2 regions of the Pseudoxanthomonas indica genome follow, and region 1 is predicted to be linked to the other one. Evidence: predicted binding sites of a transcription regulator. Region 1 holds the regulator's gene; the other holds the start of a gene.
What was found. Region 1 encodes FliA, which starts transcription of late flagellar genes. Its sites were predicted from a motif close to TAAAGTTTNNCNNNCNNNGGCCGATAA; they were not measured.
Positions count from the first base shown of each region.

Region 2: the regulator FliA is predicted to act here: its motif matches at 1,683-1,709, upstream of B5X78_RS10175 (GGDEF domain-containing protein).

Region 1 is NZ_FUZV01000002.1:1,317,214-1,321,423, reverse strand. It holds gene flhF (flagellar biosynthesis GTPase FlhF) at 1-1,282, shown strand, start outside; gene B5X78_RS16755 (MinD/ParA family protein) at 1,323-2,153, shown strand; gene B5X78_RS16750 (RNA polymerase sigma factor FliA) at 2,150-2,902, shown strand; gene B5X78_RS16745 (chemotaxis response regulator CheY) at 3,014-3,394, shown strand; gene B5X78_RS16740 (protein phosphatase CheZ) at 3,394-4,005, shown strand; gene B5X78_RS16735 (chemotaxis protein CheA) at 4,017-4,210, shown strand, end outside.
Region 2 is NZ_FUZV01000001.1:2,215,917-2,220,126, reverse strand. It holds gene putA (bifunctional proline dehydrogenase/L-glutamate gamma-semialdehyde dehydrogenase PutA) at 1-1,597, shown strand, start outside; gene B5X78_RS10175 (GGDEF domain-containing protein) at 1,748-2,896, shown strand; gene B5X78_RS10170 (GGDEF domain-containing protein) at 3,022-4,197, shown strand.

The DNA of each region.
Region 1 (4,210 bases):
TCCGTCGCCGGAGCCGTTGGGTGGATACGAGCAGGAAGACGATTTTGTGTTGCCTGCCAGCGAGCCGGCGAAGTTCGAGATCAAGCCGGACTCGTTTGCTGCGCGGTTGGCGGCGAGTTTGCCGGCGGTGCCGGGCGTGAATGGCACGGCGCGTGCGGTTGCCGCGGTGACTGCGGATGATGTGGCGAAGGCTGAGGCGATTCTGGCTTCGTCTTCCCCTCATCCCAACCTTCTCCCGCAAGCGGGAGAAGGAGCCGCAGCATCGGCTGCGGATGTTTCCCAGGCAACGACGACGGTTGCGGCTGCGACGGTTGCAACGGCTACTGCCCCGGCGGTTGCACTGGTTACCGACAACGATCCGATCCGCGCCCGCGAGAACGATGAGCAGCTGGCCGCCATGCGCGCCGAGCTGGCCGCGATGCGCGGCATGATCGAAGACGAGATGCACCGCCTGACCGACGAGCGCCTGAAGGGTTCTCCGGTGCGTTCGCAGGCGATGGAACTGCTGGAAGACTACGGTTTCGATGCCGGCATCACCCGCGACGTGGCGCTGCAGATTCCCGCCGACACCGAACTGCATCGCGGCCGTGGCCTGATGCTGGGCCTGCTGTCGAAGAAGCTGCCCGTCATGGCGCAGGATCCGCTGCTCACTGGCGGCGTGATCGCCCTGGTCGGCCCGACCGGCGCCGGCAAGACCACCACCATCGCCAAGCTGGCCGCGGCGTTCGCCGAAGCCAACAGCCCGCGCGACGTGGCGCTGGTCACCACCGACACCGTGCGCGTGGGTGGCCGCGAACAGTTGCACAGCTACGGTCGCCAGCTCGGCATCGCCGTATACGAAGCCGACAGCGACATCAAGCTGGCGCAGGTGCTGGAGCGCCTGGCCGACTACAAGCTGGTGCTGATCGACACCGCCGGCCTGGGCCAGCGCGACCGCAACCTGGTCGGCCAGCTCAACTGGCTGCGCGCGGCCGGACAGATCCACACCCTGCTGGTGCTGCCGGCCAACTCCCACTACGCCGATCTGGATGAAGTGGTGCGCCGCTTCAGCGCCGTGCGCCCCAAGGGCGTGGTGCTGACCAAGGTCGATGAAACCGGTCGCCTGGGCAGCCCGCTGTCGGTGATCGTCGACCACCAGTTGCCGATGGCCTGGATCACCGACGGTCAGCGCGTGCCGGAAGACCTGCACCGCGCCAACGCCGCCAACCTTGTACTGCGTCTTGACCAATTGCGTCGCGAAGCCGACGAAGCCATCCCCGCGGAGAACATCCATGTCGCATGAGTCCCACCTGTTGCAGACCAATCCGCGCAACACGCCGCCGATGGCCGGCGCGTTCCATCCGGTGCGGGTCATTGCGATCACCGGTGGCAAGGGTGGTGTGGGCAAGACCAACGTGTCGGTCAACCTGGCCGCTTCGCTGGCCGAGATGGGCAAGCGCACCCTGCTGATGGACGCCGACCTGGGCCTGGCCAATGTCGACGTGCTGCTGGGCCTGACCCCCAAGTTCACCCTGGCCGATCTGGTCGCGCATCGCTGCCAGTTGGAGGACGTGCTGCTGGGAGGCCCGGATGGCCTGCTGATCGTCCCGGCCTCGTCGGGTTTCCGGCACATGGCCGAGCTGTCCTCGGCCGAGCACGTCGGCCTGGTCAATGTGTTCTCGGAACTGCAGCGCCAGCTGGACGTGATGGTGGTGGATACCGCCGCCGGCATCACCGACAGCGTGCTGACCTTCTGCCAGGCCGCGCAGGACACCGTGGTGGTGGTCTGCGATGAGCCGGCCTCGATCACCGATGCCTACGCCTTGATCAAGGTGCTCTCGCGCGAACGCGGCGTCGATCGCGTGCACGTGATCGCCAATATGGTCCGCGACCCCAACGAGGGCCGCAAGTTGTACGAAAAACTGGCGCGGGTGTGCGAACGCTTCCTCGGCGACGTGGCCCTGCACTACATGGGCGCGGTGCCGCAGGACGACTGGCTGCGCCGCGCCGTGCAGCGCCAGCAGGCGGTGGTGAAGGCCTATCCGGGCAGCCCGTCGGCCCGCGCCATCAACGAAATCGCGCGCCTGGCCGCCCGTTGGCAGCCGCCGACCGCCGCGCGCGGCAATGTCGAATTCTTCGTCGAACGCATGATCAACCGGAGCGTGCCTGCATGAATACCGGTGCTGCCGCCCAATACCGTGCCGTGCAGAAAAGCGCGGCCACCGATGCCGTCACCGTGCATGCGGACCTGGTACGGCGCATCGCCCATCACCTGGCCGCACGCCTGCCGGCCAGCGTGGAGGTCGATGATCTGATCCAGGCCGGCATGATCGGTCTGATTGAAGCCTCGCGCAGCTACGACGCCGAACAGGGCGCCTCGTTCGAGACCTTCGCCTCGATCCGCATCCGCGGCTCGATGATCGATGAAATCCGCCGCGGCGACTGGGTGCCGCGTTCGGTGCACCGGCGCGCCCGCCAGGCCGCCTCCACCGTGCGCGAAATCGAACAGCGCACCGGCCGCGCCGCCATCGCCACCGAAGTCGCCTCGGCGATGGAGATGCCGTTGCCGGAATACCTGCGCCTGCTGGAAGACGCCGCGCGTGGCCAGGTGTTGAGCCTGGAATCGCACGTCGAAGACCATGGCGAACCGCAGACCCATGTCACCGGTGGCCCCAGCCCGCAGCAGAACCTGGAGCGCGGCGAGTTCCGCACCCAGCTGGTCAAGGCCATCGGCCAACTGCCCGAGCGCGAGCAGCTGGTGCTGTCCATGTACTACGAGCAGGAATTGAACCTGAAGGAAATCGGCGCCGTGCTGGGGGTCAGCGAGTCGCGGGTCTGCCAGATCCACGGCCAGGCCATGCTGCGCCTGCGCGGCCGGCTGGACGTGTACGAAAAGGTCGACGCCGGCATCGAGGACGATTGAGGGCCGCTTTCACCCCCTCACTAAACTTCTCCGGATCCCCGCCGATATCCGTTCCGAACCACCCTGCCCAATAGCATTGCCCCGGAGTACCGAGTGACCGCCAACAAGAACATGCGAATCCTGATCGTGGACGACTTCTCGACGATGCGCCGCATCATCAAGAACCTGCTCAACGATCTGGGTTACACCAACACCGCCGAGGCCGACGACGGTTCGACCGCCATCCAGGCGCTGGCGCAGGGCAACTTCGAATTCGTGGTCACCGACTGGAACATGCCCGGCATGACCGGCATCGACCTGCTCAAGGCGATCCGCGCCGATGACCGCTTCAAGCACCTGCCGGTGCTGATGGTCACCGCCGAGGCCAAGCGCGAACAGATCATCGAGGCCGCGCAGAACGGCGTGAACGGCTACATCATCAAACCGTTCACCGCGCAGACCCTGGAAGAGAAGCTGGGCAAGATCTTCGAGCGCCTGGGAGCGGCTGCCTGATGGCCGCAGTCATTGATGCTTCCAGCGCCCGCGCGGCGCTGGTGGAAAAACTCCAGCACGCGCTGGATGCCCTGCAGGAAGGCGATGAAGCCGGCTGGCGCCGCGAACTGGATGCGATTGCCGCCTGGCGCACGCAGCCGATGATGCAGGGCCTGGGCCGGCTGGCCCGCGAACTGGCGCAGACGCTGGGCGAACTGCCGCCCACCCATGACAGCCATGGTCTGGACGACGCCTGCGCGCGCCTGGATCACGTGGTCGAAATGACCGAACAGGCCAGCCACAAGACCCTCGACCTGGCCGAGCAATGCCGCGGCCTGGCCGATCAGCTCAAGGCCAGCCCGCTCAGCGCCGAACAGACGCAGCTGGTGGATGGCATCCGCAGCGGCCTGTCGGAAATGGCGCTGGCGCAGAGCTACCAGGACCTCACCGGGCAGATCATCCGTCGCGTCGCCGGCATCGTCCGCCGCGTGCACGAAGGTTTTGGCGCACTCGGCCTGCCGCCGCCGGAAAAGAAGGACAACGCCCTGTCCGGCCCGGCCGTCAACGGACTGGACAAGAACGCGTACTCGCAGGATGACGCGGATGATCTGTTGTCGGGTCTTGGCCTGTAAGAGAAGCACGCATGTCCGCCGTCACCCCCGAAATCGCCGCCGACTTCCTGATTGAAGCGCAGGAGATCCTGGATCGCCTGGGCGAGCAGCTGGTGACGCTGGAACAGGATCCCGCCGACAAGCAGCAGCTCAACGCGGTGTTCCGCGGCTTCCACACGCTCAAGGGCGGCGCCGGCTTCCTGGCGATCACCCCGATGGTCAACCT
Region 2 (4,210 bases), on a different contig from region 1:
GGTGTCGCCTTCCATTTCGACTTCTGACAGGAACAATTCCATGGGCGCCAATCTCGCCAATGACAATGACCTGCGCGTGCTGGCCGAACAGGTCAACGCCGCCGTCAAGCCGTGGCGCGCGGCGCCGCTGGTGCCGGGCGCGGTCATCGCCAGCGCCGCGCAGGACGTGAGCAACCCGGCCGACCGTCGCCAGATCGTGGGTCAATGGCAACCGGCCGACAGCGCCGTGGTCGACAAGGCGCTGCAGAACGCGGTCAACGCGCAACCGGCCTGGGACCGCACGCCGGCCGCCAGCCGGGCGGCGATCCTGGAGCATGCGGCGACGCTGCTGGAGCAGCGCATGCCCGAGTACATCGCCCTGTGCGTGAAGGAGGCCGGCAAGACCCTGCCCGACGGCGTGGCCGAAGTGCGCGAGGCGGTCGACTTCCTGCGCTACTACGCCGCGCAGGCGCGCGCGCAGTTTGGCGCGGCGGAGAAGCTGCCCGGTCCCACCGGTGAATCCAACGAACTGCAATTGCACGGGCGCGGCGTATTCGTCTGCATCAGCCCGTGGAATTTCCCGTTGGCGATTTTCCTCGGCCAGGTCAGCGCCGCGCTGGCCGCGGGCAACAGCGTGATCGCCAAGCCTGCCGAGCAGACCAACCTGATTGGCCACGCCGCCGTGAAGCTGCTGCACGAAGCCGGCATTCCCGAAGGCGTGCTGCAGTTCCTGCCCGGCGACGGCGCCACCGTCGGCGCCGCCCTGACCCGCGACCCGCGCGTGGCCGGCGTGGCCTTTACCGGTTCCACCGACACCGCGCGTGCGATCAACCGTGCGCTGGCCGCCCGCGATGCTGCCATCGGCGTGCTGATTGCCGAAACCGGTGGCCAGAATGCCTTCATCGCCGACTCCTCGGCGCTGCCGGAGCAGCTGGTCAAGGATGCGATTGGCTCGGCCTTCACTTCGGCCGGACAGCGTTGTTCGGCCGCGCGCGTGCTGTTCGTGCAGGACGACATCGCCGACAAGGTCATGACCATGCTGGCCGGTGCGATGGACGAGCTGGTCATCGGCGACCCGGGCCTGCTGTCCACCGATGTGGGCCCGGTGATCGACGCCGATGCGCTGAAGATGCTGGAAGACCACGCCGCGCGCATGGCCAGCGAGGCACGCCTGATCAAGCAGGCGCCGATCGGCGAGGCCGCTGCACATGGCACCTTCTTCGCCCCGCGCGCGTGGGAGCTGAAGTCGCTGGATCAGCTGCAGAAGGAAATCTTCGGACCGGCCCTGCATGTGGTGCGCTGGAAGGCCGACCAGCTGGATCAGGTGATCGACGCGATCAACGCCACCGGCTACGGCCTGACCCTGGGCGTGCATTCGCGCATCGATGAGACCGTGGATCGCATCGCCGCGCGGGTGAAGGTGGGCAATGTCTACGTCAACCGCAACCAGATTGGCGCGGTGGTCGGGGTGCAGCCCTTCGGTGGTCAGGGCCTGTCCGGCACCGGTCCCAAGGCCGGCGGCCCGCACTATCTGCCGCGCTTTGCCACCGAGAAGACGGTGACCGTCAACACCACCGCGGCCGGTGGCAATGCTTCGTTGCTGACCCTGGGCGAGTAAGCCGCGCGCCGGGGCCGGTCCTGCCGCGCCGGCCCGGCGTAACGCCTTCCGGCCACGAGCCGCGCGTGGGAGAGACGCGCGGGCCTCAAGCTGGAAGGTCTGCGGCCGATATCCCGGATTCGGGAACCGCCAAGGGGGAAACCGCGGCCCATGAGCGCCTCGGTACTGCTGACGCTGCTGAGTGATTGCCTGCTGGCCGTCGTGCTGTTCGTACTGTTCTGGTACGTGGCGCGGCTGTCGCGGCAGGTACAGGGGATCCTGACCTGGGGCAGCGCGCATCTGGTCTACACGCTGGGGGCGACGATCTTCGACGCCGGCACCAGCATGGCCGAAGAAAGCGGACTGCCCGCCGCCGCCCGCGCCACCGCACACATCGGCTCGATCATCCTGTGCCTGGGCATGGCCGGGCTGGGCTGGGCGATCGTGTTGTTCGTGCGCCGGCGCCCGCTGCATCGCGCCGAGTTCGCGATCATTTTCCTGGCCGGGGCCATCCCGCTGGCGACCTGGCTGCTGGGCGGCAACTGGAACGCGCAGAGCGTGGCGTTGAACCTGGTGGAGCTGCTGGTGCTGGTGTGGATGTGCTGGCATCTGCGCGATCTGCATGAAGATCCCTACCGCTTGCCCGCACGGATGATGATGGTCGGCTGCGTGCTGCTGGCGATCCTTTACGGCAGCGTGATACCCGGCTGGTCGCTGAGCCAGTTCGGTTTCGACGAAATCTGGGTCAACGTGGACCTGTCGATCTGGTTCATGCTCAATTTCTGCATGCTGATGCTCAGCAGTTTCCGCGCCGCCGAATCGCTCAAGCTCAGTGCGATGTTCGATCCGCTCACCGGTGCGCTCAACCGGCGCGGCCTGAATGCCGAACTGGCCACCTTGCCGGAGCGCCGCGAAGCGGGCCTGAGCGTGATCGCCATCGATCTGGATCACTTCAAGGCCATCAACGATTTCCACGGCCACGACACCGGCGATCGCGTGCTGCAGCGCTTCAGCGATCTGGTGCGCGCCAACCTGCGTGATGACGCACTATTTGCGCGCATGGGCGGCGAAGAATTCGCCATCGTGATCACCGAGGGCGGGATGGAAGCGGCGCGGCGCCTGGCCGAGCGCGTGCGCGCGCTGGTGCAGAAGATGGAGTTCACCCCCAGCAGCGGCCGGCCGGTGCGGGTCACTGTCAGCCTGGGCGTGGCCACGCGCCGCGACCCGGAGCAGACCTTCGCCGATTTGATGCGCAGTGCCGACGAGGCGCTGTACGCGGCCAAGCATGCAGGCCGCAACCGGGTCGCGTTATTCGACTGACATTGGCCCGGCCGGCGACTTCCGTCACGGTCTGCGCGCCCTCACGACGCTAGGTTTAGCCGGATTCCGCCGCATTCTGCGTTTGAATGCTGACATGGAGCTCCTGGCCAAGGCATGCCGGCACGATGACGACCGATTTCTACCACCTGCTGCTGACTGACTGCGCGTTGGCGGGTGTCCTGCTGGGCCTGTTCTTCTACGTCTCGCGGGTTTCGCGCGGCGTGCGTGGCATCGCGACCTGGGGCGTGGCCCATTTCATCTATTCGCTGGGCGCGGCGATGCTCGACGGCACCGCGCAGACGCTGGCGCGCGAAGGCGAGTCGGTGTTCGCCTCGGCGGTGGCCAATGCCGGCGGAATGCTGGCCTGTGCCGGTCTGGCCGGGCTGGCGTGGTCGGTCATCCAGTTCGTGCAGCAGCGCACGCTGACCCTGGCCGAGCAGATGCTGCTGCCGCTCGCCTGCGGCCTGTCGATGCTGGGCTGGTGGTCCGATGCGGCCAATGACGCCCAGGGCGCGGCCATGAGCGCCGTGGAAGTGGTGGTGCTGCTGATCATGCTCTGGCAGCTGCGCAACCTGCGCGCGCGCCCGGATCATGTGCCGGCGCGGCTGATGATGCTGGCCTGCGTGGCGCTGCTGTGGCTGTACGGCCGCGACCTGCTGCAGGCGCTGACCGGTCGCTATGGCCCCAATCCCTCCTGGGTCAACGCGGATCTGTCGATCTGGTTCATGCTCAACTTCTGCATGTTGATGCTGGCCAGCTTCCGCGCGGCCGAAGCGCTGCGCCAGAGCGCGCTGGTCGACCCGCTCACCGGCGCGCTCAACCGCCGGGGGCTGGACAGCGAGCTGCAGGCGCAGGACGTGCCGGTGGCCAATGACAGCGGGCTGGCGGTGATTGCGCTGGATCTGGATCACTTCAAGGCGGTCAATGACGTGCACGGCCACGACACCGGCGATCAGGTGCTGCAGCGATTCTCCGACGTGGTGCGCAGCTGCATCCGTGGCGACGACCTGTTCGTCCGCTTGGGTGGCGAGGAGTTCATGCTGGTGCTGCGCAATACCACCCCGGAACTGGCGCAGCGGTTGGCCGAACGCATCCGTCAGCAGGTGATGGCGCTGGAGTTCCAGGGCGACCCGCAGTTCCGCGTCACCGTCAGCCTGGGCATCGCATTCACCCGGCGCCGGCATGCGATCTTCGGCGATCTGATTCGCCTGGCCGATGAGGCGCTATACGTGGCCAAGAACAAGGGCCGCAACCGGGTGGAGATCCAGCTGGACGAAGTCGGGATGGCGACGGCGGGGTAAGTCGTCGCCGTCA